4 regions of the Agrobacterium bohemicum genome follow, and region 1 is predicted to be linked to each of the others. Evidence: riboswitches for the same ligand, from Rfam matches in the RefSeq annotation. Region 1 holds a riboswitch; each other region holds the start of a gene.
The links. Region 1 has a riboswitch for cobalamin ahead of bluB (5,6-dimethylbenzimidazole synthase). Riboswitches for the same ligand answer to the same signal wherever they lie in the genome.
Positions count from the first base shown of each region.

Region 2: it holds a riboswitch for cobalamin, as region 1 does, so the genes downstream of both, ATO67_RS07100 (DUF1636 family protein) here and bluB (5,6-dimethylbenzimidazole synthase) in region 1, are expected to answer to the same signal.
Region 3: it holds a riboswitch for cobalamin, as region 1 does, so the genes downstream of both, nrdH (glutaredoxin-like protein NrdH) here and bluB (5,6-dimethylbenzimidazole synthase) in region 1, are expected to answer to the same signal.
Region 4: it holds a riboswitch for cobalamin, as region 1 does, so the genes downstream of both, ATO67_RS14445 (LysR family transcriptional regulator) here and bluB (5,6-dimethylbenzimidazole synthase) in region 1, are expected to answer to the same signal.

Region 1 covers NZ_KQ961023.1:76,537-84,020, reverse strand. The annotation lists gene ATO67_RS00430 (UDP-2,3-diacylglucosamine diphosphatase) at 1-314, opposite strand, end outside; gene ATO67_RS00425 (NADP-dependent malic enzyme) at 531-2,846, shown strand; gene ATO67_RS00420 (DUF2865 domain-containing protein) at 2,966-4,126, shown strand; gene bluB (5,6-dimethylbenzimidazole synthase) at 4,129-4,815, opposite strand; cobalamin riboswitch at 4,890-5,070, opposite strand; gene ATO67_RS00410 (hypothetical protein) at 5,174-5,362, shown strand; gene ATO67_RS00405 (phospholipase D family protein) at 5,474-6,976, shown strand; gene ATO67_RS00400 (carboxymuconolactone decarboxylase family protein) at 7,060-7,484, shown strand, end outside.
Region 2 covers NZ_KQ961025.1:310,700-318,183, forward strand. The annotation lists gene cobN (cobaltochelatase subunit CobN) at 1-3,011, opposite strand, end outside; gene cobW (cobalamin biosynthesis protein CobW) at 3,015-4,052, opposite strand; gene ATO67_RS07100 (DUF1636 family protein) at 4,046-4,471, opposite strand; cobalamin riboswitch at 4,586-4,797, opposite strand; gene cobO (cob(I)yrinic acid a,c-diamide adenosyltransferase) at 4,904-5,521, shown strand; gene ATO67_RS07110 (cobyric acid synthase) at 5,525-6,982, shown strand; gene cbiB (adenosylcobinamide-phosphate synthase CbiB) at 6,969-7,484, opposite strand, start outside.
Region 3 covers NZ_KQ961030.1:188,525-196,008, reverse strand. The annotation lists gene ATO67_RS14435 (methionine synthase) at 1-469, shown strand, start outside; gene ATO67_RS14430 (GNAT family N-acetyltransferase) at 469-1,098, shown strand; cobalamin riboswitch at 1,205-1,424, shown strand; gene nrdH (glutaredoxin-like protein NrdH) at 1,672-1,896, shown strand; gene nrdI (class Ib ribonucleoside-diphosphate reductase assembly flavoprotein NrdI) at 1,906-2,319, shown strand; gene nrdE (class 1b ribonucleoside-diphosphate reductase subunit alpha) at 2,289-4,442, shown strand; gene nrdF (class 1b ribonucleoside-diphosphate reductase subunit beta) at 4,469-5,443, shown strand; gene ATO67_RS14405 (MFS transporter) at 5,533-6,903, opposite strand; gene ATO67_RS14400 (winged helix-turn-helix transcriptional regulator) at 6,983-7,423, shown strand.
Region 4 covers NZ_KQ961030.1:196,549-204,032, forward strand. The annotation lists gene ATO67_RS14435 (methionine synthase) at 1-20, opposite strand, end outside; gene ATO67_RS14440 (DUF1852 domain-containing protein) at 44-1,033, opposite strand; cobalamin riboswitch at 1,235-1,440, shown strand; gene ATO67_RS14445 (LysR family transcriptional regulator) at 1,620-2,525, shown strand; partial or broken gene ATO67_RS14450 (LysR substrate-binding domain-containing protein) at 2,629-2,859, opposite strand; gene ATO67_RS14455 (amidase) at 2,928-4,349, opposite strand; gene ATO67_RS23300 (hypothetical protein) at 5,062-5,238, shown strand; gene ATO67_RS14465 (DUF3991 and toprim domain-containing protein) at 5,442-6,476, shown strand; gene ATO67_RS14470 (DUF1419 domain-containing protein) at 6,541-7,146, shown strand; gene ATO67_RS14475 (DEAD/DEAH box helicase family protein) at 7,291-7,484, shown strand, end outside.

The sequences.
Region 1 (7,484 bases):
ACTTCGATACCGCCGAAGTGAGTACCGGGAAACTCCCGTAGGAATTCGTCGTGATTGCCAGGGATGTAAACGATACGCGTGCCCTTGCGCGCCTTGCGCAGCAGCTTCTGCACGACATCGTTACAGCCTTGCGGCCAATACCAGTTACGGCGCAGTCGCCAGCCGTCGATGATGTCACCAACGAGAATAATCGTATCGGCTTCGTGGTAGCGCAGGAAATCCAGCAGGAAATCCGTCTTGGCTGCTTTGGAGCCAAGATGCACGTCGGAAATGAAAAGTGTTCTGAACTGTCTGGCTTCGGTTTGCGCGGCCATGGAACTCTTCCCCCTTGTCTCGGCAACTTTCTTCTCCTGCAAAACCAGACTCGTGTTTCAGCAAGATGACAACCGGCCATTTCTGAAGGAAACTCTCGTTTTAAGCCGTGTGAAAAGTACCGCTTTTGGGTGTCGTAGATGAAATAAACGGCTGTACGCACCTGCCGATTGTTGTATGCAAAGGCCTCCAATAAACTTGAAATAAGCGGTGATAGAATGAGTTCTCAGGACACGGGCAAGACGCAAGACAAAAACGCCAATGCGGATCTGGAACAACAGGCACTTTTCTACCACCGCTATCCGCGCCCGGGAAAACTGGAGATTCAGGCGTCCAAACCCCTTGGAAACCAGCGCGATCTGGCGCTTGCCTATTCGCCCGGCGTTGCTGCCCCCTGCCTTGCCATTCACGAAAACCCTGAAATGGCCGCCGAATATACCGCGCGCGCCAATCTTGTTGCCGTCATTTCTAACGGTACGGCGGTTCTGGGCCTTGGCAATATCGGCCCTCTCGCCTCCAAGCCCGTCATGGAGGGCAAAGCGGTTCTGTTCAAGAAATTCGCTGGCATCGACGTTTTCGATATCGAAATCGATGCACCCGGCATCAACGACATGGTGTCCACAATCTCGGCGCTGGAGCCGACTTTCGGCGGCATCAACCTTGAAGACATCAAGGCACCGGAATGTTTCGAAGTGGAGCGCCAGCTTCGTGAGAAGATGAACATTCCCGTGTTCCATGACGACCAGCATGGCACCGCCATCATCGTCGCCGCGGCTGTGACTAACGCACTGGAACTTGCCGGAAAATCGCTTGCAAACGTCAAGATCGTTGCATCGGGCGCAGGCGCTGCAGCGCTCGCCTGCCTCAACCTGCTCGTCGTTCTCGGCGCCAAGCGCGAAAACATCTGGGTCCACGATATCGAAGGCCTCGTTTATGATGGCCGCAACAGTTTGATGGACGAGTGGAAAGAAGTTTACGCGCAGAAGACCGACAAGCGCGCCCTGAACGAAACAATCGATGGCGCCGATGTCTTCCTCGGCCTCTCCGCCGCCGGCGTGCTGAAACCCGAGCTTCTGGCCCGCATGGCGGAAAAGCCGCTCATTCTGGCACTTGCCAACCCAAATCCTGAAATCATGCCGGAACTCGCACGCTCTGCGCGCCCGGATGCGATGATCTGCACGGGTCGTTCCGACTTCCCGAACCAGGTCAACAATGTGCTTTGCTTCCCCTATATTTTCAGGGGCGCACTGGATTGCGGCGCGACCACCATCAACGAAGAAATGAAAATGGCCGCCGTTCACGCCATAGCCGAGCTGGCGCGTGAGGAGGTCTCTGAAGTCGCGGCAAAGGCCTATAGCGAAGAGACCCCCGTCTTCGGCCCCAACTATCTCATTCCATCGCCGTTTGATCCGCGTCTCATCCTGCGTATTGCGCCAGCCGTTGCGCGTGCTGCTGCCGCAAGCGGTGTGGCCGCCCGCCCGATTACCGATTTCGACGCCTATCTGGATCAGTTGAACCGCTTCGTCTGGCGCTCCGGCTTCATCATGAAGCCGATCTTCAATCTGGCCAAGACTGCCGAAAAGAAGCGCATCATCTTTGCCGAAGGCGAAGACGAGCGTGTACTTCGCGCGGCCCAGGTGCTGCTGGAAGAAGGAACCGGCGTTCCAATCCTCATCGGCCGTCCGCAGATCATCGAGACGCGCCTGAAGCGTTTCGGCCTGCGTATTCGTCCTCACGCGGACTTTGCAGTGGTCAACCCCGAGGATGATCCGCGTTACCGTGAATATGTCGATGACTACTTCGCGCTGGTCGGTCGCGCCGGTATCAACCCGGAAGCAGCCCGCACAATCGTGCGCACCAACAGCACCGTCATCGGCGCGCTGTCGGTCAAACGCGGCGAAGCGGATGCCCTGATCTGCGGTCTGGAAGGTCGCTTCGACCGCCATCTGCGCGACGTGAACCAGATCATCGGCAAACGCGAAGGCGCCCACGCATTCGGCGGCCTCAGCCTGCTGATTACCCAACAAGGCGCGATCTTCCTCACCGACACTTTCGTCAATTACGAGCCGACTTCGGAAGACATTGCCGAACTTGCAATCCTTGCCTCCAAGGAGATCAAGCGTTTCGGTATCACGCCAAAGATCGCGTTGGTCAGCCATTCGAATTTCGGCTCGCGCGATTCGGAAAGCGCCCGCAAGATGCGCCGTGCCCTTCAGCTGGTGCGCGATGCGGCGCCGGAACTGGAAATCGATGGCGAAATGCAGGGCGGTTCGGCCCTGTCTGAAATTCTGCGCAAGCGCGCCATGCCAAACAGCGCCTTGTCGGGCGAAGCCAATCTTCTGGTCTTCCCGAATCTCGACTCGGCCAACATCACGCTGGGCGTCGTCCGCACCATGACAGAAGGCCTGCATGTCGGCCCGATCCTGCTCGGCTCCGCTCTGCCCGTTCACATCCTGTCACCAACGGTGACATCGCGTGGCGTGGTCAACATGGCAGCGCTTGCAACGGTTCAGGCCTCGCACCCTTCGGTGTAAGGCCGGGTTAACGTAATTTTGAACAGGCCCTTGCCGCTTTGCGGCACGGGCTTATGTTATCCTGAACGCATAAACATGCTTCGCATTCCGCGGACGATGATCAACAGGATATGACCTGCATGATGGCAGGGCAGGAAACGGACGGACCATTGATCCCGCGCCGCAGCCGTTTGATCGGCACATTTTTCACTCTCATGCTTGCAGCACCCCTGTCGGCGCAGGCCAGTGCCGTCTGTGATGGGCTGCGCCAGCAGCTCACTCAGCCAACGCGCATCATCGGCAACACGGCCGAGGTAAGACGTTACGCCAATGCGCTGGCGCAACAGAATATTCTCATTCGTCGGATCAAGAACGATATGCGCGGCTACGGCTGCTCGTCAGGCAGCGTCATCGTCTATGGCAATCCAAACGCCGAACTCTGCGGCGAAATCGGTGATGCGCTGGTTCAGGCCGAATCCGACCGTGCCATGATTGCGGAAGATCGAGACCGCATGCTGGCCTCGCAGCGCGATGAGAACGCGCAGGACAGCCGCGAACGCATCATGGCAGCACTGGATGCGCAGGGTTGTTACGATGAGCAACCGCCATCCTTCGCCACGACCGATCCTTCGCAACAACCGGATATGGGCGGCACGGTCGACCCCTTCGACAGTCCCGATAATCAGGACTACCGCCCCTCGCCCGACATGCCCATGCAAGGCGGATTAAGAACGCTTTGCGTGAGAACATGCGATGGCGCGTTCTTCCCGATTTCCTCGAATGCCACACCGCTGGATTTCCGCGCGCAGGCAGCCCAATGCGAGCGCATGTGCCCCGGCACCCAGACCGAACTGTTCTACCATTCGCTTCAGGGTCAGGAAAGTTCGGACATGGTATCGGCCAAAACGGGCGAACCCTATGCCTCCATGCCAACAGCCTTTGCCTATCGCAACAACGCAGGCACCAGTCGCTCGCCATCCTGTAGCTGCAACATGGCCGCCTATCACGACGAGATGAAAAAGCAGGAAGATCAGGCAAAAGCACCGCAATCGACCCCGTCACAGGAGATGTCGAGCATCACGACCATTACGTCACCGAAGAGTGACACAATGCCGAAACCTGCTGACATCAAGCCCGAGGAGCCGAAGCCGGTGGAGAAGGCAGAGCCTGTTCCTGAGCGGGAATACGACCCCAACAACAGCAAGGTCCGCATCGTCGGCCCGCAGTTTCTGCCCGCAGAAACGAGCCGTATCGATCTGAAAAACCCAGCGCTGAAAGGCGCACAGCCGCAGCAAAGGTGACCTTACTTTTCGCCCCACCTATCGCGAAACACAAGTTCCTCCAGCGGCAGTCGCTGCCGCCAGCCTTTGACCGCCAGTTCCGGCTCGTCATAGAGCATATCGACCTTGCCGACGCATAGCCAAGCAACGATTTCGATGTGTTCGGGGATGGCGAGAATATCGCGGATATCGGCGTCGTGGAAAATGCTGACCCATCCGACACCGATGCCTTCCGCCCTCGCGGCCAGCCACAGGTTCTGTATGGCGCAGACGGTGGAGTAGACATCCATGCGCGGATTGTGGGTTCGTCCCAGCACCACGTCGCCGCCACGGGTCGGGTCGCAGGTCACGCAGATCGACAATGGTGCCTTGCGGATGCCTTCGAGTTTCAGGCTGCGATAAAGAACTTGCTGCTCCTCCCCGAACATCTCTGCCGCCTCCGCATTGGCGCGGGAAAATGCCTCCCACGCGCGCTGCCTCACGGCTTCATCGGTCACGAGTGTGAAATTCCATGGCTGCATGAAGCCGACAGACGGCGCCGCATGGGCAGCCCTCAGAAGTTTTTCTACCAGCGCGTCGGACAGTGGCTCGTCCAGAAACTGGTCCCGCACGTCACGGCGGGTTTCGATAGCGCGGTAGACGGCGATCTTATGGTCGTCAGAAAATTCATGCGCCGGCACAAGCCCGCGCTCGAGGTCATCAGGTCGCATCGTCAATCCCCAACAATGCCGAGGCCGGACACATCCGCATCCGGTATCTCGAAAAACCTCGCGCTGTCCAAGCGGTTGGTCTGTTGCATCAGGCCGGTCTTCTGACTTGGCTTCGCTCGCATGTTGCCGCCTTCCCGATCTCTCAGTGGCCTATGGCAACACGCGTCCACCTTACAGCGTTGGGCACGTCACGGAATTTCACCGCGTTCCCGATTCTCCTACCGCAAAGCAGGCACCTGATGCAGGCGTTATCGCGAGGCAAACGCGAAGAAGCAAGACAATCCCGTGTCATTTGCCAACTGATGCCGGAACCCTCCAGCCCGCTGACGCATTCTCCCTGCACAATGGAGGACATCTTATGGATAATTATGCCGAACTTCGCGAGCGCATCGGACAGGATCTTGATACGCTCAAGAAAACCGAAAACCCAAAATCCATTTTCGAGATCGCAGATGATTACCTGCTTGGCGATCCTGACCTGAAACGACAGGTCGTTGAAGATATCATCAAGGAAGAGGCCGACAGGCGAAGCATTGAAATCCACTGACCCAGACCAGATATCTGAGCAGAATATTCAATAAAAGATGCGGGTGATACCATCTCTGTGAATGCCACTGTCGCTATTGCGATCCTTATCGTACTCGTCATTGTCGCGGGTATGGCTCTGGCTACGCGTCACCGCGACAAGATCATCATCAAAATCGCATCGACAGCCCTCTCCAAGGACGATGACGAGACACCCCTCGACCGGCACTGGATGGACCTCAACCGGGATCGTGCCGAAAAGAACGCCCTGTCCCTGATACAATCGAATGTCGGTGCTTTCGCCGCCAGGGTGGGCTCCGCAAGGGCGGCGGGGCGCAGTCTCGACCTCATGTATTACATGTGGAACGCGGATCTTACGGGCCAGCTCGTCATGCGTGAGGTCATCGCCGCTGCCGATCGCGGTGTGCGGGTGCGTCTGTTGCTTGATGATCTCGGCGTGTCCATTTCCGACCGCGCCTTTCACGCTATCGACAGCCATCCCAACATCGAGTTGCGTCTGTTCAACCCCACAAAAGCACGTGAGAACGTTTTCAGGCGCGGCATAGAGATGGTGTTTCGGTTTCGCAGCGTGAACCGACGCATGCACAACAAGGCGTGGATTGCGGATGGTCGGGTCCTCATCGTCGGCGGACGTAACATCGGCGACGCCTATTTCGATGCAGCGGAACAGACGAATTTTCGGGATTTCGATGTCATAGCGCATGGCACATGCGTTGACGAGGCAGAGGACATATTCGACGACTACTGGAACAGTGCAGTGGCAGTTCCGGTCAGATCGCTTCTGTCGCGGCGGCCCAGCAAACTTGCCAAGCTTCGTCGGCGAATGGATGTCCTTGCCTCGGGAAATGCCGCCCGACCCTATCTTGCGCAGGTGGAAAGCCAGCATCACTCCGGCAATTTTCTGATGTCTGACAGTCTGCATTGGGTCGAAAGCGCGAAAGTCGTTGCCGACCCGCCTGAAAAGGCTGCCGGAAACCGTCGCAATGGCCATAATTTTCTGATGGAAACACTGCTTCCGATCATGGAGCAGGCGAAGAAGAAACTCAGGATCACTTCTCCCTATTTCATTCCCGGCCAGAAAGGCGTCGAGACATTCTCACGCCTCTGCGCCGATGGCGTGTCTGTCTGCATCCTCACCAATTCACTGGCAGCGACGGATGTGGCTGCCGTTCACGCTGGTTATTCGCGCTACCGAAAGCCGCTACTGGTCAATAACGTCAAAATACACGAGCTTCGTTCACAGGCAGATCAGTACAAGTCCTTCTCGCTTCGTGGCTCCGGTCAGGCCAGCCTGCATACGAAGGCTTTCACCCGCGATGGCGAGATCGGCTTTATCGGCTCGCTCAACTTCGACCCGCGCTCCATGTCTTTGAATACCGAGATGGGTGTCCTGTTTTCATCTCCAGGTCTGGTGAAAGCCATGGACGAAATTTTCGCGCAGGAAACCAACCACGAAATGAGCTTCGAGCTGACCTTGAATGCAAGACGAAATCTGGTGTGGAATGGTCTGGTGCGCGGTGAATTGCGCCACTACTCGAACGAGCCCTATGCAAGCCTCAGCCGCCGGATACTGGTAATTGCCATGGGACTTTTGCCGCTCGAGTCGCAGCTTTAATGTTTTTCAAGAAAAAGCGTTTCCGAACTGATCCAATTGCGCGCTCACGCATTTCAGAAAGAGTTGAAATACAGGAGAGTTCCATGTTCATCGCCCCGCCAGAGCCGACAGCCAGCCGCAAGACAGCAGAAATGTATCGCGGCGCCGAGGAGACATACGGATATCTTCCCAATATGTATCGGGCCTTCGGTCATCGCCCGGAGGTCATGGAAAGCTGGAGTGCATTGCTGGTCAGCTTGCGCGGCAATATTGAGCCGCGACGCTACGAATTGGTGACGCTCGCCGCAGCCCGGGAACTTCGCTCTTCCTACTGCATGCTGGCCCATGGGGCGGTGCTGGTGCGCGAAGGTGTTTCGGGTGATCAGTTGGAGGCTATCGTTGATGGGCAAGACGACGCACCGCTGGACGATCAGGAACGCGCCATCATGATCTTCGCTACCAAAGTTGTGCGCGATGCGACATCGATCACGCAGGCCGATATCGACGCGCTCAAAACACACGCTCTTAC
Region 2 (7,484 bases), on a different contig from region 1:
ACGCGGGTAATCGCCTGCGCGATGGAACGAGCACGGGGACGGGCCGGATCGGTCGTGTCCAGCGCCACCACATCGGCCGATTGGCCGAGCGCCGCCTTGGCCGCCGTATAACCGCCGATGAAGGCAACGTCGGACGAACCATCCAGGAGGTCGCGGCCCGGATCGTCCCCGGTGTGAACCAACAGATCGGCCTTTTCCACCTGGTCCGCGAAGCCCTCATCGGCAAACACGTCAAGCCCATCCGCCCCGCCAAAGGCGTGGCTGGCCGCATCCAGATAGGTCTGGCCTAACTCCTCGCGCTCGTCCCAGCGTCCATTTGCCAGCTTTTCTTCAATGCCCGCGCCATAGGTGCCTGGCGCAGAACCGAAAATACGGGCAGGGATATGACCGAGACTAGCAGCCTCTTCGCCCAAAGGGTTGTCGCCTGGCGATTCTTCACGCCTTGCAATTGCTTTGGCGGCAGCGTCGAGCAGTGCGATGAGCGCCGGAAACATATCCCGGAACAGACCGGAAATGCGGAACGTCACATCTACGCGTGGCCGTCCAAGCGCTGCGGGTGGCAGGATTTCGATGCCAGTCACCCGGCCGGTTGCCGGATCGTAGATCGGTCGCGCGCCCATTAAATGCAGGGCTTGCCCCACATCTTCTCCACCGTTGCGCAAAGATGCCGAACCCCAGAGGTCGAAGACGATATGCTTTGGCCAATCGCCATGGCTCTGCAAATAATGCCGCAGGACCTCTTCGCCCGCCATGCGCCCCAGCTCGAAAGCAGTGGCTGTTGGCATGGTGCGCGGATCTGCGGCGTAAAGATTACGCCCCGTCGGCAGCACATCCAGCCGCCCGCGCGCTGGTGCACCGGAAGGGCCAGGAATAATATGCTGCCCGTTGAGTGCAGCAATCAGCGCAGCCTTTTCAGCCGACGCACTTTGCGCTCTCGACTGATCTGGCTCACCATCCGCACAGCGGCCAAACACATGCTGTCCGTCTTTGATCGCGAAATCCTTGAGATCGCAGAGAAAAGCATCAATGCGTGAAAGCGCGGTATCGGAATCGTCCTGCTTGCCGACGCCAGCATCTTCGGCCAGACCAGTTTCAAGCGCCTTCTCGACGATAAGCTTGGCCAATCTGTCGCGGCGGCGGCTGTCCAATCCATCGGCCTGCGCATATTCATCGACAAGCTGTTCCAGCGCCATCTGTTCAGGCGAAAGTCCAGCATCGATTAAAATAGGCGGAATATGGCCGATGGTAACGGCAGCGATCCGCCGTTTGGCAACGGCTGCTTCGCCGGGATTGGACACGATAAAGGGATAGATCACCGGCAGCGATCCGGTAACGATCTCGGGAAAACAGGTCCGCGATAACGCAACCGTCTTGCCCGGCAGCCATTCCAGCGTACCGTGTGCACCGACATGAATAATTGCATGTGCGCTCGGGCTTTTCTGCATCCACGCACCGAAAGCGACCAGTGCATGCCGAGGCGGCAGGGCCGGATCGTGATAATCCACCCGCCGGTCTTCGGTGCGGCCACGATCTGGCGCAAGAGCAACTGTTACTGAGCCGAAACGAGCGGCACGAAAATGGAATGTTCCGGCTGTTACAGCAGTATCTGCATCCGCTTCACCCCATGTTTCGTCCAAGGCCAGATTGGCAGCTTTGGGCAGGGCGTCGCGGAACGCTGAGTAGTCGGCCAGCGTAAAAGTAGTCGTCTCATTTTCAACCCGGTCAAGCAACGCCCGCGCCGTCTCTGGAATATCGTCCACCGCATAACCGGCGTCGCGTAAGTCGCGCAGGACCTCCAACACACTTTGCGGTACATCGAGACCAACCGCATATCCCGTTCGCCCCGGTGCAGCGCCTGGATAATCCGGCATGAGAATGACGACACGCCGCTCAGCAGGTGCCGCATTCTTTAGCCGCAAAAAGGCAGAGAGACGATCGGCAACCTGCTCGACGCGATCACGCTCCGGGATATGGACTAGGCCGCGCCCGCCGTCTGGGTAAGGCTGTTTAAAGGAAATAGCGCCCGCCAGAATACGCCCATCCAATTCCGGCAGCACCACATGCATGGCGAGATCGGACGGGTTGAGCCCGCGCATGTTTTCCGCCCAACCATCGCGGCGGGTGGTGGCCATGATGACCTGAAAGGTTGCGACGCCCAGCCGGTCGAACAGGCTCTTGCCATCTTCGTCCGAATGGCTGGCGAAAGCTGTCGCTGCTATCATGGCTGCCGGTTCCAAGGGAACGAGCTTTTCTTCCAGAAACCGGATAGCGTCGCTGTCTTTCAGACCGCCGACAAAGATCGGAAGCGGCGAAAAGCCGCGTTCACGCAGTGCCTCATATAGCGCATCGATCGGCGCAACGTCTTCCGCCATCAGCATGGAACGATAAAACAGGATGGGCACAAGCGGCGTACCGGCCTCGTAACAATCCAGCGCCGCCGAAAGGTCAACCACGCCTTCACCGGGCCGGTAGAATCCGCATTTGGGCAACGGTTCTGCTGCAAGATCGGGCCAGACTTCCCCTCGCGCCAACGCAGCAAGCCCTCTCGCAATCCGGTCCATATTTTCCGGCCCGCCTTCGCGGAAGAAGGAAAGGATTTTGGACTGCGTTGGTAGATCGACCGTGGACGCAGCTTCGAGTTTCTCATCGCGATCGCTGCATTCGCCGGGCAAAAGCAAGAGCTTTAAGCCACGCCGCCGCGCCATTCTCGACAACTCGTCCACGCCGTATCGCCAGCGATCGGCACCGCCGAGAATCCGGATAAGGATAAGTCTGGCATGTTCCGCCGTCTTTTCAATCCACAGATCGACCGACATGGGGTGGCGAAGTTCGGAAAGGTTGGCACACACAAAGGATACCGAGACATCGTTACTACGCTGCCATCCGCGCTCCAGCCCACCCAGATCGCTGGCCGAAAAAGACAGCACCACCACATCCGCCTGACCCTGGTTGAGATCAACCGGCTCTATCAGGTCGTCCAGAGACGAAGATGTGGTGGCGAGGATGTGCATGGATCAGGCTGCCAGCATCCGCTCGATTTTCGCGCGGTCGAGACCCTTTTCTCCGATCACGACCAGACGGCTGCGGCGCACCTCACCGGCAGCCCACGGGCGATCGAAGTAATGGTTGACGCGCGAACCGACCGCCTGCACCTGCAAACGCATCGGCTTGGCTGACACCTCGACAAACCCCTTGATGCGCAACACATTTTCCGATGCTGCGGTTTCGGAAATCCGCATCGCTAGCGCGTTTGCATCCTTTACCGCGTCCAGTTCTACAACGAAGCTGTCGAATTCGTCGTGGTCGTGATCTGCTTCTTCATCATGGTGGGTGTGGCGGTTTTCGATATGCTCTTCCACTGCAAGGCCAAGGCCAATGAGCACGGCAGGATCGATCGCGCCATTGGAAGCCACGATAATTTTAGCAGCCTTTGGAAGATGAGCGTTAATATGTGCCTTGGCGCGTTCGAGACCCGCCGCATCCAGTAGATCGCCCTTGGTCAGAACGATGAGATCAGCGCAGGCAATCTGGTCTTCGAAAACCTCTTCGACCGGATCGTCATGGTCCAGCGCCTCGTCGTTCTGGCGCTGAGCAGCGAGTGCTTCGAGATCATGCGATACCATGCCTTGTGCAAGTGCTACGCCATCGGCCACGGCCACAACGGCATCCACCGTTACACGGCTTTTGATCGCTGGCCACTGGAAAGCCTGTACTAGGGGTTTTGGTAGAGCAAGACCGGAGGTCTCTATCAGAATATGCTCAACGCGTGGCTGTCGGCTCAGAATCTGCTCGATGGCGGGCTGGAAATCATCTGCCACTGTGCAGCAGATGCAGCCATTGGCCAATTCCACGATGTTTTCTTCCGGGCAGTTTTCGATGCCACACCCCTTGAGAATGTCACCATCGATACCGACATCGCCGAACTCGTTGACGATGATGGCCAGCCGCTTACCCTCAAGCTTTTCCAGAAGGCCACGCAGCAGCGTGGTTTTGCCAGCGCCCAGAAAGCCGGTGATGATGGTGCAGGGAACGCGGTTGAGCGTGGTCATGATGTCTCCTCGGTAAAATTCAAAGGGGGAATGCGGGCAACGAGGCCACGCTTCAAACTGTCGGGCCGTCCGCGCCACGGCATCAGCCCGTCGGGCGCAGAGGCCAACAGACGTGCGCCAACCATAAGGTCGGCCGCATCGTCTTCGCTCAGCGATCCAAACATATAGGACCATCCATCGGCGCTGCGAATGGCGGCACTCAAGCCGCGCTTGCAATTGGCAAGGCAATTGACGCTGCGCACATTGACACCCTCTGCGTCACCCAGCGCAATGGCGGCCTGCGCAAGGGTCGCACCGGGGCGAGGGTCCGCATTCGGATCAGCTTCGGACCGGCAACTGCGGCACACATAAACCACGACTCCAGGCGCGGTGTCATGGTGCGTCTTCTCATTCAGGCTGAGCGATGTTGATGTAATATCCAAGAGTGTACTTTCCGCGCCTTCACATGGTCTTGGGGTGCGGATATCGAAAACGGCATGCGGACAACCGCAAAGCCATTGGCGAACAACCGACTGACCGGAGCACCCCGCCCGGCAGACGTTTTTCCTGAAACGGCAGGTCTCCTGGCTTGCGGCTTCAACACCTCGCGCCGCCTTCCCGGACTTGAAGATGTCCAGTGGCTTCCGGCGCGGGCTCACCGCTTACAGTTGCGGGGGCAGCCACGGATTTGTCCGCATAAGCGAAGTGCACCGTGTTCCCTCTTAGCTTTTCCCGTTGCCGGAAAAAGACCGTCAGTCATTAACCCTTATGCCCTGCGGTGCTTTTGTGTCAATGCCGCGTATCATTGCTCACGCATGCGTTTTGGTTATAGTCGCCGCTTTGGAAAAGCATGAGACCCGGAAGGACCAACCGCCATGACCCGCGACATCAGCGACAGCGAAGCCGAACGTCACCGCGCCAAGATGGTCAACCGCAAGGCGGTTCAAGATGCTGAAGTCTCCGAAAAGACCGTCGAAAAAGGTCTGCTGATGATCAACACCGGCCCTGGCAAAGGCAAGTCTACCGCAGCCTTCGGCCTTGCCTTGCGCATGCTGGGCACCGGCAGACGTGTCGGCATTGTCCAGTTCATCAAAGGCGCATGGTCCACCGGCGAACAACAGGCACTCGCCCTGTTCGGTGACCGTGTGGAGTGGCGCACCATGGGCGAAGGTTTCACGTGGGACACTCAGGATCTCAAGCGCGACGTCGCCGCCGCGACCAAAGCCTGGGAGGAAGCCAAGGTGATGATGGCCGATGACACCATCGGTCTCGTGGTTCTGGATGAGCTCAACATCGCATTGCGCTATGATTATCTACCGCTGGAAGAGGTGGTAGAGACCCTGCAAACTCGTCGCCCCGGTTTGCACGTTATCGTCACCGGCCGAAATGCCAAGCAGCCGTTGATGGATGCCGCCGATATGGTTACGGAAATGACGCTTGTGAAACATCACTTCAAAGCTGGTGTGAAAGCGCAATCCGGCATTGAGTTCTAATTCATGACAGCGCGCGTTTTGATGTTTCAAGGCACCGGCTCGGATGTCGGCAAGTCGCTGATGGTGGCAGGGCTGGCCCGCGCCTTCGTCCGTCGCGGACTGTCCGTCATGCCCTTCAAGCCGCAAAACATGTCCAACAATGCCGCCGTCACAGCAGATGGTGGCGAAATTGGCCGGGCACAGGCCTTGCAGGCACGGGCTGCTGGCGTTCCGCTTTCCGTGCATATGAACCCCGTGCTGCTCAAACCCCAAAGCGAGACCGGTGCGCAGGTGGTGGTGCAGGGCAAAGTAATCGGCAAAGCCAAAGCCGTAGATTACCAGCATATGAAGGCAGGGTTGATGCCGCGCGTTCTGGAAAGCTTTGAACATCTCAAGGCGAAAGCTGACATCATCCTGATCGAGGGTGCGGGCAGCGCTTCGGAAGTCAATCTCCGCGCCAACGACATTGCCAATATGGGCTTCGCCCGCGCAGCCAATGCCCCCGTCATCCTGATTGGCGATATCGACCGAGGCGGCGTCATCGCCAGCCTTGTTGGTACAAAGGCGGTTCTGGATGCAGACGATGCCGCCATGATTCATGGTTTCATCGTTAATCGTTTCAGGGGTGATCCAAACCTGTTCGATGAAGGAATGCGCATTATCTCAGATAAAACCGGCTGGAACCCGATCGGCCTCCTGCCGCATTTTGCCGATGCCAATCGCCTGCCAGCAGAGGACGCGTTGGGCCTGACAGCACCTGGGCAGCACAAACCCGGCGCGAAGATCCGCATCGCAGTGCCGATCCTGCCGCACATCTCGAACTTCGACGACCTTGATCCCCTTGAGGCTGAGCCGGATGTCGAGCTTATCAGGGTGCGCCAAGGCGATGTCATTCCCGCAAATTGTGCACTGGTGCTGATTTGCGGCTCCAAATCCACGATCGCCGATCTGAGCGCCCTGAAAAGTTCAGGGCTTGATGTAGATATCAAGGCGCATGCGCGCCGTGGCGGCTTTGTGCTTGGCCTATGCGGTGGCTACCAGATGCTCGGAAACACGGTGGCAGATCCTGATGGTATCGAGGGTACGCCTAACACGATAGAGGGGTTGGGCTTACTGGATATCGACACTGTGCTGACGGGAGACAAAAGGCTCGTTTCTGTCATCGGCCAAAGCTTCGATCACGTTTCTTTCTCCGGCTATGAAATGCATGTCGGTGTAACGACAGGGAATGACAACATGCGTCCCTTCTCTACGATGGGCGACCACGCCGAGGGCGCGATCTCTGCTGATGGCCGCGTCTTTGGCACCTATATTCACGGCCTCTTCGCAGACGACAATCAACGCAGCGCATGGCTGGAGCGACTGGGCGGCGAAAGCTCGGCACTCAATTACGAAGCGCAGGTGGATGACGTTCTGGACCGGTTGGCGGACCACATGGAACGCCATCTCGATCTCGATGCACTACTGGCTATAGCGCGATAGCCAAGGCTAACGCACCGAAAAACGCGATCAACATAGCATCCGCGATACGTGCGAGTGTCAAAGCCTGGCGAATATCGACAGATGTCAAATCGCGCCGCCCACCTTCGCCCATGAACCGCGCCTCGATCATTTGCCCGCCGTAAGACCGAGGACCGGCCAGCGCGAAACCAAGTGCCCCTGCCAGTGCCGCCTCCGGCCAACCGGCATTGGGCGAACGGTGATGGTGCGCGTCTTGGAAAATAGAGCGGAAACCAGCCCGAGGCGAAGCGCCATTCACGAAAAAAGCAGCGAGGACAAACAACAGGCCAGTCAGCCGGGAAGCGGGCAGGTTGACCAGGTCGTCCAGTCGCGCCGACGCCCAGCCAAATGCTTCATGACGGGCAGAGCGATGGCCAATCATGCTGTCTGCTGTGTTGATCGCCTTGTAACCCGCACCGCCGGCAAGCCCCAGAAGCCCTAACCAAACCGCGGGAGCGACGACACCATCGGAAAAGTTTTCCGC
Region 3 (7,484 bases), on a different contig from region 1:
TGACGTGAACGAATGGGGTGTCGCCACGCTCGAAAAGGCGATCGAAGGATTAAAGTGCGAGACCGCCGTGCACATCTGCTATGGTTATGGCATCAAGGCCAACACCGACTGGAAGAAAACGCTTGGATCGGAGTGGAGGCAATACGAGGAAGCGTTCCCGAAACTTCAGAAATCCAGCATCAATCTGATTTCATTGGAGTGCCACAACTCCCACGTTCCGATGGACCTGATGGAGCTCATCCGAGGCAAGAAGGTCATGGTCGGTGCCATAGACGTGGCAAGTTACGCCATCGAGACGCCGGAAGAAGTAGCCGACACTCTCCGGAAGGCTCTCCAGTTCGTGGATGCGGACAAGCTCTATCCATGCACCAATTGCGGCATGGCACCGCTTCCGCGTCATGTGGCCACAGCGAAGCTGCGTGCACTCGGTGCAGGCGCTGACATCATCCGCAGGGAGCTTGCGGCCTGATGCCGATCGACAATTTCTCGATTGAATGGCTGACTGATGACGCACAGGCCGCCGTCCGGGCTGAAGCGAGGACCTTCTGCCTGCGGATGATCAAGAACGTCTACGGGATCGACTACACTCCCGCCTGGCATTCTGACCTGGATTCGCTGTTGCTGGCGCAGCCGGACAACTGGTTCTCCCTCGAAAGGCACGGCAGTTTTCTCGTTGTGCGGGACGGAGATGGACATATCATTGCGACTGGCGGTCTTTACGCGCTCGAAAACAAACCCTCTACGAAGGAGCGCTTACGAAATCGCTATGGCGACGGCGAAAAGGTATGTCAGATTGTCCGCGTGTACATAGAGCCGTGCGCCCGTCGTAAAGGGCTTGGCACAAAGATTGTGGCAGCCTTGGAGAGCCGGGCATCCGCGTTTGACTACACCTCGTCCTACCTCCATGCCGATGTTCAGACACCGGAAACACTCAGCTTCTGGAAAGCCCAAGGCTATGGCGCGTTTGGCCACTTCTCCTATCCGTCCAACCGCGGAACCGAGACGAGCGTCGATTTCGACAAGCCGTTGCGCTACGAACGTTGCGGAAACGCAAAATCGATACTTGATATCGGCTTGTCTGCGGCTATTCGGGGCTGAACTTTCACGCTGTATGATCACCCTGTTATCCACAGGCTGCGGTGGACGAGGACTTAATTTTTTAACAACCACCCTGCTAAGAGTTGACGAAACTATCCCCTCATATACTATATCTAGTGTTCGAGGTTCTTCCGATTCGCGTCGGAAGCTAAGACGGGAATACGGTGCGTGACGTCCATTCTGGACGGAGCAATGCCGGAGCTGCCCCCGCAACTGTAAGCGGCGAGCATCCTCTCAAACTGCCACTGAGGCCGCAATGCTTCGGGAAGGCGAGATGGATGCGACGACCCGTGAGCCAGGAGACCTGCCTCAAACGAATACGTCCACGGGCGGGGTGTCCGAAGGTCGCGTTTGCGTGCGGGATGAGCCTGCGCGTGCCGCTTCCCCTGGTCTCCGCATCAACCACTTCGGGGTGAAGTCAATGTCGCATCATTTTAGTCAGTATCCGCGTGAATAGCGGGCGGTAACGCCCGTAGCCGAGTCCGGCTGCCATGCATCCCAGAATCTCCCGAACAGGTGTTCCCAACGCCTGATCGATATCGCACGCCCTAAACAAATCTCACGAGGATCATTATGACCATTACCGTTTACAGCAAGCCAGCCTGCGTCCAGTGCACAGCAACCACCCGCGCTCTGGACCGCCAGGGCATCGACTACACCGTCATCGATGTTTCCGAAGACACCAATGCCTATGATTTGGTCCAGGGACTTGGCTATCGTCAGGTTCCCGTTGTGGTGGCTGGTGAGACCCATTGGGCAGGTTTTCGCCCGGATATGATCAGCACGCTTGCGGCCTGAGCCAGAGCAATGGGTCAGATCGTCTATTTCTCCAGCCGATCGGAAAATACCCATCGCTTCGTCGGACGGCTGGGAATGAGTGCGCGGCGCATTCCCCTCAGTCCTTCCGAGAGCCTTCAGGTCAAAGCCCCCTATGTTCTCATCCTGCCCACCTACAGTGGCGAAGGCGGAAAAGGGGCCGTTCCAAAACAGGTGATCCGCTTTCTCAACGATGAGGAGAACCGCGGAAACATTCGTGGCGTGATCGCCGCGGGCAACAGCAATTTTGGCGAGACCTATGGGCTCGCGGGTGACGTCATCTCGAAGAAGTGCCAGGTGCCGTATCTTTACAGGTTCGAGCTTCTGGGAACCGACGAAGACGTCGTTAACGTCATACACGGATTGGAACGATTTTGGACGCGACGACTTTCGAAAAGCCTTTGAAGACATCGGAATCCGAACTGGATTTCCACGCCCTCAACGCGATGCTCAATCTTTATGACGAGCAAGGAAAAATACAGCTCGGCAAGGATCGGCTTGCCGCCAAGCAATATTTTCTTCAGCACGTGAACCAGAACACGGTCTTCTTTCACAATCTGCGAGAAAAGCTCGATTATCTGGTGACCGAGGGCTATTACGAGCGAGAGGTGCTGGACCAGTATTCGTTCAATTTCGTGCGGGATTTGTTCGATCGTGCGTTTGTCAAGAAATTTCGTTTCCCGACATTTCTTGGCGCGTTCAAATATTACACCAGCTACACCTTGAAAACCTTTGACGGGAAGCGGTATCTCGAACGCTACGAAGACCGCATCTGCATGGTGGCGCTGGCACTTGCGCAAGGCAACGAAGAACTTGCCAAGGATATGGTCGATGAGATCATCGCCGGCCGCTTCCAGCCCGCGACGCCGACATTCCTCAATGCGGGAAAAAAACAACGTGGCGAACTGGTTTCCTGCTTTCTGCTGCGCATGGAAGACAACATGGAATCCATTGCACGTGGCATCAACTCCGCGCTCCAGCTTTCCAAGCGCGGCGGTGGCGTGGCCTTGTCACTGACGAACATTCGCGAGGCTGGAGCGCCGATCAAGCAGATCGAAAACCAGTCATCCGGCATCATTCCTGTCATGAAACTGCTAGAAGATAGTTTCTCTTACGCCAACCAGCTCGGCGCGCGCCAAGGTGCCGGTGCCGTCTATCTCAACGCCCACCACCCTGATATTATGCGTTTTCTCGATACCAAGCGGGAGAATGCCGACGAGAAGATCAGGATCAAAACCTTGTCGCTCGGCGTCGTCGTGCCCGACATCACCTTCGAATTGGCGAAGAACAACGAGGATATGTATCTATTCTCGCCCTATGACATCGAGCGCGTCTACGGCGTCCCCTTCACCGAGATATCGGTTACCGAAAAATACCGGGAGATGGTGGCGGATAGCAGGATCAAGAAGAAGAAGATCAAGGCCCGTGACTTCTTCCAGGTGATCGCCGAGATACAGTTCGAAAGCGGCTATCCCTACATCATGTTCGAGGACACGGTGAACAGGGCGAACCCGATTGCCGGTCGCATTTCCATGAGCAATCTCTGCTCGGAAATCCTTCAGGTCAGCGACGCCAGCGAATATAATGACGACCTATCCTATAACGTCATGGGCAAGGACATCTCCTGCAATCTCGGCTCCCTGAATATCGCGGCCGCCATGGACAGCGCCGATTTCGGAAAAACAATCGAGACATCGATCCGGTCGCTCACGGCGGTGTCTGACATGAGCCATATTGCCTCCGTGCCGTCGGTGGAGAAAGGCAATGACGACAGCCACGCCATCGGTCTCGGACAGATGAATTTGCATGGCTATCTCGCCCGCGAGCGCATCTTTTACGGTTCGGACGAAGGCATCGATTTCACCAACATCTATTTCTACACGGTCACCTATCACGCCATTCGCGCCTCGAACCGTATCGCGACCGAGCGCGGCGTCAGCTTCAAAGGCTTCGAGAACTCGAAATATGCGTCCGGTGAGTATTTCGACAAATACACCGAACGCGAATGGCTGCCAGCGACAGAGCGTGTTCGCGAGCTATTTGTGACGGCAGGCATCGCGATCCCAACGCAGGAGGATTGGCTTGCGTTGAAACAAGCGGTTATGACCTCAGGCCTCTATAATCAGAACCTCCAGGCCGTGCCGCCGACAGGATCGATCTCCTACATCAACCATTCGACCTCTTCGATCCACCCGATCGTCTCGAAGATTGAAATACGCAAAGAGGGTAAGATCGGCCGCGTCTATTACCCCGCCGCCTTCATGACCGACGATAACCTCGAATTTTACCAGGATGCGTACGAGATCGGCCCGGAAAAGATCATCGATACCTATGCGGCGGCGACCCAGCATGTAGACCAAGGTCTTTCGCTGACGCTGTTCTTCCGTGACACCGCGACGACGCGCGATATCAACAAGGCGCAAATCTACGCGTGGAAGAAGGGCATCAAGACCATTTATTACATCCGTCTTCGACAGATGGCACTGGAAGGCACGGAAGTGCAGGGTTGCGTGTCATGCGCGCTGTGAACAAGAACGCTTCGAAAGATCAACACATGAACATCGCCGTCAAGCCCGTCAGTCGCATCCGTGCCATCAACTGGAACCGTATCGAAGACGACAAGGACCTCGAAGTCTGGAATCGCCTGACCGGTAATTTCTGGCTGCCGGAAAAGGTCCCGCTCTCCAACGACATCCCATCTTGGGGAACGCTGAAGCAAGAAGAGCAGCAACTCACCATCCGCGTCTTCACTGGCCTGACCCTGCTCGACACGATCCAGAACGGCGTTGGATCGGTCAAGCTGATGGCAGACGCCGCGACGCCGCACGAAGAGGCGGTGCTATCCAACATCTCCTTCATGGAGGCGGTCCACGCGCGTTCCTACTCCTCCATCTTTTCCACCCTGTGCTCGACACCGGATGTTGATGATGCCTATCGCTGGTCGGAAGAGAACGAGTTCCTACAACGGAAATCGGCGCTGATTATGCGCGAATACGACAGCGGCGATCCGCTGAAGAAGAAGGTCGCCTCCGTATTTCTGGAAAGCTTCCTGTTCTATTCCGGCTTTTATCTTCCGATGTACTGGTCGAGCCGCGCCAAGCTCACCAACACCGCCGACATGATCCGCCTCATTATCCGCGACGAAGCCGTGCACGGTTATTACATAGGCTACAAGTTCCAACGTGCGGTAGACCGGTTGCCTGCGCAGAAGCGCCAGGACATCAAAGACTTCGCCTTCGATCTCTTGCTCGAACTCTACGACAACGAAGCAAAGTACACCGAAGCGTTGTACGACGGCGTCGGCCTGACGGAGGACGTCAAGAAATTCCTGCATTACAACGCCAACAAGGCGCTGATGAACCTCGGTTACGAAGCGCTGTTTCCCGCAGAAGCCTGCAAGGTCAATCCCGCAATCCTCTCCGCGCTTTCACCAAACGCCGACGAGAACCACGACTTCTTTTCCGGCTCTGGCTCGTCCTATGTCATTGGGAAGGCGGTGGCGACAGAGGATGAAGACTGGGACTTCTGAGGGATTGAACCCCGTCGCGACATCGAGACCGCCGCTAGAGCCAATGTCTTGATGCCGCGACCCGATCAGCGAAGAATGAAGTGGCTTCGTTAGAACCGACGCTGAACTAACAGTTCATCGGTGGTTCGGTTCGTTGCGAATGACCGCTTTTGGCGCAAAGCTGCCAAGGGAAAGGTTGGCCCAAACCAGTCATTGACACGGGCACTGGATGAAGCGCAGTGCTTAATTGGTCCTCTCCGATATCTCGCTTTTGATCCACAACGCCAGGGCAACTGCACTAAACGCGGCCCCGAGGAGAGAAATCCCGTCCAGCCGAACCACGAGTAGGTCGCCGTAGCAGCAATAGCTCCAATGGCGCTGCCAACAGAGTAGAAGACCATATAACCTCCAATCAACCGGCTGCTTTTTTGCGGGTTGAAAGCCACAATGGCGCTGAGATTGGTGACGTGGACCGCCTGTACCGCCAAGTCCATCAAAACTACACCTACGAGCAGCACCGCCATCGAGACCGGAAGGAGAGCGATCAGTCCCCAGGATAACAGCAAGACCGCCAGAGAAACTCCTGTTGTCCATCGACCGTAACCTCGATCCGCAAGTCTTCCCGCGCATGTCGCGGCAATCGCTCCCGCCAGCCCAACCAGTCCAAACATGCCTATTCTCGTGTGTGAATAGGAAAAGGGCGGGGCACTGAGCGGAAGGACAAGCGCGGTCCAAAACGTGCTGAAGGCAGCAAAAATCAGGAGCGCTAGGGCACCTCGATACAGCAAGCTTCGCTCTCGGAGGAACATGGTTGGAATGGAGAGTAAAGCGTGGGTATACGTCTCCGTATTCCGTTTCGCAGATTGGCGCGGTAGAATCGCGATGAGAACGATGGCCATGACAAGTGTGATAAGCGCAGATGTCAAATACACAGCCCGCCATCCGCTGACATCGGCAATTGTTCCTGCAAATGATCGGGCGGCAAGAATGCCTGTTACGATTCCGCTGGTAACCGTGCCAACCACCCTACCCCGCTGGGCCGGAGTGGCTAGGGCCGCCGCCTGAGCGACCAGTGTCTGTGCAACAACAGCCGTCAAGCCGACCGCACCCATACCTGCCAACAAAATCGCGTTCGTTCCCGCTGCCCCGACAATCACGAGAGCGATGGCCAATAATAATCCCTGAACGATGATAAGCTTACGGCGGTCGATGAGATCGCCAATCGGCACGATAAAGATCAACCCCAAACCATAACCCACCTGCGTCAACATCACGATGAGACCGATGGTGGCTGGCGGTATTCCAAGATCATGTGCCATTAGGTCGAGCAATGGCTGCGCGTAATAGATGTTCGCTACGCTTAAACTGGCTGCGGCGGCAATGATGAGGGTATGTAGTCCCGACAAACCCTGTTCCCGCATTCCTGGCACGGCATTGTCTAACTTCTCTTCCATTTGGTGGCCTTCATGATCTTGTTTCATGCCACTCCCAGACCACTTGGCTCAACACATTTCTAGTTCTAAGATAGAACCAGATTCTGAAGGATGGAGATGGGCACCGATGGTGAAACGTGTGAGCTTATGGAATTCCGGTTGCCCGGTGGCACGGTCTCTCGATGCAATCGGAGACTGGTGGTCGCTTCTGATCATCCGCGATGCTTTCGATGAGAAGCGGCGCTTTGGTGAGTTCCAGAACGGGCTGGGCATCAGCAGGGGCGTATTGGCCACTCGGCTTGGTGATCTGGTAAGGCGCGGAATATTTGAGACCGCGCCAGCATCGGATGGAACTGCCTACCGCGAGTACGTCCTTACTGCAAAGGGGCGCGGGCTGTTCCCTGTCATCGTTGCACTTCGCCAGTGGGGCGAAGATTTCCTGTTCACCGAGGGCGAGGAACGCTCATCACTGGTGGACCACGAATCCGGTAGACCAATCGCCCGGCTCGTTATCCGATCCGCCGATGGCCGATCCCTCGACTGGAGCGACACGCGTGTGACAGCCTGAGCATCTATAGGTCGGTGGCCATCGCTCAAACGTCCACTTTGGTGGAGAGCGGAAGACCGCC
Region 4 (7,484 bases), on a different contig from region 1:
GGGGGCAACAATGACTTCATCGGAATGATCCTATGCTTTCGGATTAACGGACGACGTAGTTGGCGGACCATGCATCGAGAATGGTCTTGAACGGTCTGATAAAATGCTGCTCGGCAAATTTTCCCTGCTCGACTGCAAGGCGGCTGCGCTCCTCCCGATCATAGACGACTTGCGTCAGTGAATAGTCCGAGTGCTTCAGGTTTGGGCGGTAACACGTGCCCGCAACGGAATTGGCATTGTAGATTTCCGGGCGGTAGATTTTTTGGAACGTATCCATCGTGCTGATGGTACTGATGAGCTCGAGGTTCGTGTAATCCGTCAGCAGGTCGCCGATAAAGTAGAATGCAAATGGCGCGACGCTGTTGGGCGGCATGAAATAACGTACTTGCAATCCCATCTTCTCGAAGTACCGGTCTGTCGGCGAGAACTCGCTTTGCCTGTATTCGATACCAAGGATCGGATGCTGATTGTCGGTGCGATGATAGGTCTTGGTGCTGGAGGCGCTCAGGCAGATGATCGGCGGCTTGCTGAAATGGTCCCTGTAAGCTTCTGACTTCAGGAACGCCTGAAACAGCTTCCCATGCAGATCACCGAAGTCGTCAGGTGCGCTGAAAGCGTCCTTGTTAATGTTATGCTCGGGCAGCAGGATACTGAAATCATAATCTCTGACGTAGGAAGAGAAGTTGTTACCGACGACGCCTTCGATACGCTCGCTCGTCGCTTGATCGACGATGTTGGTCTTGAGGACTTCGATGATGGGGAAGGTTTCGGTCTCTGCCGATGACCCGATGCTCATCTCCACGGATACGATTTCGATCTCGACTGCGTAGCGATCCCGTAGCGGGTTATCCCAATGCGCCATCGCATTGAACTTGTTGTCGATCATCCGCAATGCGTTGCGCAGGTTCTCTCGACGGTTCTCGCCTCGTGCCAGATTGGCGAAATTCGTCGTGGCGCGCGTACTCTCTGCAGGGCGATAGTCCTCGTCAAACGGAATGCACCTGATCGAGAAAGTGAAAGTGCTGTCCAACATCATCCGGCATCCTGCTTCCCGAATTAGGTCGTCGTAAGCGGCCCTTTCGGTTCAAAGTCATTCTTGCGGGCGGTATGCCTGACCCGGCGGCTGACTAAAAATGGTATTATCTCACTGACGTATGAGCGCTGTTCATGCGTTTGATGCCGACAACGTTCTCTACTTCTTGAGAAGAAAACTTGACCCTCCAACCAACATGCTACATTGCTTCGTCATCGTGGTTCTTCAGGCGAAAGTCTGGAGCTAAGAGGGAATTCGGTACGGCGCTCATCGCCCGAAGCCGGAGCTGCCCCCGCAACTGTAAGCGACGAGCGGAAGTCAATTCATGTCACTGAGGCGCGCCTCGGGAAGACGGACGGAAGCATTGACCCGCAAGCCAGGAGACCTGCCGCGACAGATAACGTCCACGGGCGGGGTGTCCCGGTGTGCCGCTTTGCGTTCGGCATCCTCGCGCCGTTGCCTCGCGTCATGTCTTCGCCCTGCCGCAACATGATGGCAGTGCCGATGAACCAGAACCCGACGACAAGAGCACCTAAGCAAGTCTCGATCCCCCTCGACGCGCACCTGCAGACGAGAAGTCGCTGACATGCTGGACAGACAACACCTTTCCATCCTGCGGGAAGTCGACCGTCTTGGCAGTCTGACGGCGGCTGCTGAACGGTTGAATGTGACCCAGTCGGCGCTCAGCCATACGATCCGAAAACTCGAAGAACGCTATGGAATAGCTGTGTGGGGAAAAGACGGACGCAATGTGCGTCTGACTGAGGCGGGTCGCTACATCGTTGAACTCGCGCAGCGCGTCCTGCCGCAGCTTGAAAGGGCGGAAAATGTCCTCTCTGATTACCGGTATGGACGACGAGGATCGTTGAAAATCGGGATGGAATGCCATCCCTGCCATCAATGGCTCATGGGCGTCACGAAGCCATATTTGCTCGAATGGCCCGATGTCGACTTGGAGCTGACGACCTCTTTCGTGTTCGGCGGAGTATTTGCTTTAACAGGATCAGAGATCGACATCCTGATCACGCCAGACCCGATCGATGCGGCGGGCATCCACTATGTGGCGGTCTTCGATTACGAGCTAGTCCTCGCCGTGCCGACCGGCCATCCGCTAACTTTCAAAGATCATGCCGAACCTTCAGACCTTCTGGACGAGACGTTGTTCACCTATCCTGTGCCGCCGGAAAGGCTCGATGTCTTCACCCAGTTCCTAGTACCGGGCGACACTCGCCCCCGTCATCACAGTACTGTCGAAACAACGGAGATGATGTTGCAGCTTGTTGCGGCAGGTCGCGGGGTCAGCGCAATCCCAGACTGGCTCGTGCGGCTGGACGCCGCGGAACTGGGTGTTCAACCTGTCCGGATAGGGAGCAGGGGCATCAGCAAGAGTATCCACCTCGGGTTAAGATGTGGCGATGAGGACGTCGACTATATCGCTGGTTTCCTGAGCAGGGCACGTCAAACACCTTCAACACCAGTTGCTAGCTCATAGGCGGAGTAACGTCAGTCGGAAGCATAAACGCGCGTTTGTCTGCTTTGGGCCAGATGCGGTTATCCGCTCTGCGCCAATAAGACATGGCGATTGGCATCATCAATTAGACTTCCGTAAACAGCTTCTCCGCTGCGAAATCGATAAAGGCGCGCAGCCTCGGTGTAATAAATCGCGCCGACGGCCAGAGGATGGAGAAATGGCCTGGTGCCGTCAGACTGTCGCTCAGCACCGTTTGTAGCAGGCCTTCGCGAATGGCATCGGCCGCTAGGAACTCTGGCAGATAAGCGAGGCCAAGGCTATCGATCGCGGCAGCCCTGATCGCCTCCATGTTTCCACAAGTGAGAGCGCGTCACGGAGAACCTCGCAGGAAGGCGCACTTCTATTTGGGCCGGCATCTCTCCTCTACGCAAGGAAGTCGACCTTTACGGCCGCCTGTGGGCAGATTGCTCTACGGGCCATTTCGTCTTCGATGACTTGAGCCGCACGATAGATGCTGAACTCGTCGAAATTCCGCCCGACGAGCTGGACCGAAAGGGGCAGGCCATCGGCGCTGATGCCCGCAGGCACGCTCATGGCTGGCGAGCCCGTCAGGTTGAAAGCGGCATTGACGGACGGGGTCCCATTCACAAGAGAATTTCTTGCCACGTCATGGATGAGAGGTGCGACGCCAAGCGCACCGATCACCAAAAGGAGATTGACAGATGAAAAGGCCTCGGCGAGCTCTGTGGTCAGTTCCCCACGCCTGCGGCATGCCTGGAGGTAATCGGTCGCAGTGAGCAAGAAGCCTGGTAAAAAGCGCTCGACCGAATACGGACCATAAAGATGGAGACTGCGTCTGAAATCGTCTTCGTGGACGGCTGCTGCCTCGCTATACATGATGACGCGCTGGGCGGCGAAATAGTGACGCAGAGGTGATAATGATACATCCGTGGTGGTGGCACCAGCGTGTTCAAAAAGTCTGGCAGCCTCTTCGAAAACTGCGACGCACTCGTCCGAAAAGAAGTCGGGCTCCTCTTCATGGAAACTGCGCAGGAGACCTATCCTCATGCCACACACGCCTAAAGACGTCGCCTCGGTCCATGGCTGCGACGGAATGTCGACTGAAGACGGGTCACCGGGGTCATGACCTGCAAGAGCCTGGAGTGCTATCGCATTGTCCTCAACGGACCACGTCATTGGGCCGGCGGTCTCCATGGAATAGGCTTGAGGCGTCATCCCCCAGCGGCTCACCCGACCATATGTCGGCTTCATGCCCGAAATGCCGCAGTAGGCTGACGGCGTCCTTATCGATCCGCCCGTGTCCGTTCCGATCGCAAGCGGAACCGTTCCCGCAGCGACGGCTGCCGCCGACCCACTTGACGAGCCCCCGGTAAAGCGATCGAGATCCCACGGATTGCGCGCGGGCCCAAAGGGCAGGCTGAAATCCGGCCCACCCATGGCGAATTCCTGCGTCTCAGTCTTACCCAGCAAGACAGCGCCAGCCGCGCGCAGACTTGCGACGACTGACGCGTCAGACGTTGCGATGTCACCCAGCGTGAGGCGAGAATTGTTGGTGGTTGGAAGGCCAGACACATTGATGATGTCCTTCACCGCATATGGGATGCCATGCAAAGGTCCTCTGTATTGACCTTCCATGATTTCAGCCTCAGCCTTGCGGGCGTCAACACGTGCTGCGTCCTCCTCGATCGTGATGAAACAATGGAGCGTGGAATTGAGTGTTGTTGCACGTGCAAGAAAGTGATCAACCACCTCGACGGGTGAGATTTGTTTTCGAGCAATCATTCGTGCGGTTTCAGCGATCCCAAGTTCCCAGAGCTCCGACATCTGTCACACCTCGTCCGTCGAAGGTCGATCGTCCGTGGTGCAGGGCCTTGGAATTGCTGGTCCATCGACACGAAACACGTGGGGAGATTCCACCCGGCGATCACGCGGTATTCGCACCAAATCAGTCAGGACCCGGAGATTTGCGTATGATGCGCGGGCAGCTTCAAATTGGTCGTCGTCAAGTTTCAGCCCTGCCCGTTCGATCAACACGGAAAATTCGTCACGGCCAAGCATGTCCTATCCACTCCCGCGTTTCTTCAGGCAATGCTGTCAGGTTCAGAACCATTTCGCTCATCAGAACCGTCGGTCATCAGTAAAATGGTTTATTCAAACCGCCGATACCTGGCGAAATTGACAGGATGACAACAGGTCGGGAGGTCAGGCCGGAATGCGAACGATCGCGCCATCTCCGCTCACATAGGTCTCATCCCTTTTCGAATGAGGCACATCAAAACTGTCTTAAGTTTGGCCCGCATAGGTACGGGACAACACGCCGCATCACCTCGTGATCGCCAGCATGAACCACGGCCAATCCCGCTCTCTGTCGATGGCTTCCTGGCCCAGATCCGGATCTTCCACGATCAACCCGTGAAGGGTCCGCAGCCACGCTGCGGCCTCTTGGCTTTGCCTGCGAGGTGATCGCGCCCGTCTCAGGGCCTTTTCGGAACCATCGAGCGGGAATTGGCCCGCTCCCCAACTGGAGCCGATAACGATGTCGCACGATCTTTCTCTCGCACAGTCCCACACCTTCCAACTCTCCCGTGACCTGATGGTCCCGGTCACCGTCTTTGCAGTCGACGGTGAATACGGCGTCCTACCCACCGACGAGATCGACGACGGCGACGACCTCGAAATCGTGCACGAGCTTTCCCCCTGGGCGGCTCATTGAGCCGCCTTTTGCCGTTCCGGCTGCCGCTAGCGAGCGAGCGGTGGCAAGGGAAGCGACGCCGGGGCTGGCAAATCCTTTGCAGGATTCACCAATTGCCAACCCCGCCCTTGCCGCCTTCGCTCTTCGCGCCGGACGTGAAGGGGTCCGCGAAGAATGCGGAAAGGAAATTAACAAGGGACGATCGCCAGGCGATCGGAAAGATGATGAAGCGAAGAGATATTGAGGAAATTCGCGAACGGGTCGGGTGCGGAGCAGTTTTGGAGACATCGGGCTTCGCGATCGATGCGAAGGAAAGCACCCGCCGGGCTGTGAAATACCGCCGCGGCGGTGAGATCGTTATCGTCACCCATGGTGGCCAGGGTTGGTTCGATCCGCTAGGCGATGACAAGGGCGACGTTTTCTCACTTGTTGCACGCCTCGACGGAGGTGGCTTCCTGGACGCGTTGGACCGTGTCGCCGGTCTCATCGGCTTCCAGTCAATAGAACCGGAGTGGATGGCGGCAGCGCCAACAAAAACTGCGATTGCGACGATCCATGATCGGTGGATATCGCGTCGGAAACCTCGACCGTCATCTGAAACCTGGCGCTACCTGCGGTTTACGCGCTTCGTACCGGAACGGATTCTGAAGGGTGCCATCAAACAGGGTGTACTTCGTGAAGGCCCTTACGGAAGCATGTGGGCTGGCCATGTTGACGAGGACGGTAACATCTGTGGCTGGGAAGAACGCGGCCCGGACTGGCGGGGCTTTGCGACGGGCGGCGCGAAGGTGCTGTTCCGGCTCGGCCCATCCGGAGCCCATCGGCTTTGTGTGACGGAAGCTGCGATCGATGCAATGAGCCTCGCAGCAATCGAGGGGATGCGAGAAGACACCCTCTATCTCAGCACCGGCGGCGGTTGGTCGCCGAACACTGCCGCAGCGTTACGACAACTGGCTCGGTACCCGGATGTGCAACTTGTTGCGGCGACCGACGCCAATCGCCAGGGCGAGGCCTTTGCATATCGCCTTCGTGAAGTGGCCGATCAGGCTGGATGCGATTGGTTGCGTCTGCGACCGCCGGCGGACGACTGGAACGAGGTCCTGAAATGTCAGGAAAGGGAGAAGCAGGAAAAGGAAGGAGAAATGAACGGCGTGCCGCATTCGCGCCTCCCGCGTCAAGGGAGGCTTCGCCCGGCTGCGCCGGCCCTTGACCCGGGCGGACACGATGCCGGCGGCCCGGGAGAGGTCATGGAGGATTGAAGAGATGAGCATGGTCGTGACGACGGTGTTCTCTTCGGTCCGGACATATCCCAAGGAGCCGCAAATGAACCCCTCTGCCGCAATCCGCAAGGTTTTCCAGGGCGTGGCAACACGCAAGCAAATGTACCGCATGTTCGACCGTCATGCCCAGCGACCGGGCCGATGGGATGGCGATGCTTCATCCCTTTATGCCGGTGAATGGTTTGAGATCGCCGAAGCGGAGCACGATTATATGTTCGAGATCCTCCCGCCGCTTTGGATCCGCGGATCGATGTTTGCCATGCGTGAGTTCCTGACCGACTCCGTGACGTCAGTGTTCTTCAGCCTGCGCATCGATGGGGTCATCCGTCACTTCCATGGATATTGCGACCTGTCCGAACGTTCTATGGCCGAGCATATGCGCCTGGCCATCGTCGAGCGGGAAAGTCGTCCGCTCCGGTCGATGTCTCGGCAAGAGCGGCTCGAGCACATCTGGAGCAGCACGGCTGACGACTATCGCGACTATGCGGGCGATCGATGGCCGCAAAGCAACCGTGGCCATCGCACCGTTGTCCTGTACGGCTGCAAGGAGGGCACGTTCCTGAAACTGCTCGATGATCTGACGGACGACGAAATCTCCGCCAAGCTTCCGGTGCATTTAAGGCACCTCCCCCTCTCCATCGCCGCCTGAACGACACAACAGTCTTCACAACCGATCGCGACGCGCGGCCGAACTCTCGCACAATCGGCCCTGCCGGATTCCCATCCTCTGCGCACTTCGAGCTGCCCGCGCCGGCAGATCGCAAAATGGTGCCTTCAACAGGAGTTTCATCGCATGAGCAGCAATTCCTTTTCACTCGACATGTTCGGTAACACCGCACTGTCCACCACCCTCGATCTTGGCATCACAGGTTTCGCGGGCACCGCACCTGATGCGGCAAACGATGACGAGCCGGATCCGACGCCACCTGCGCCTGCCCCTGCCTTGGTAGCCCCGACCAATTCACACCCTCGCCCGCGTGGCGGGCG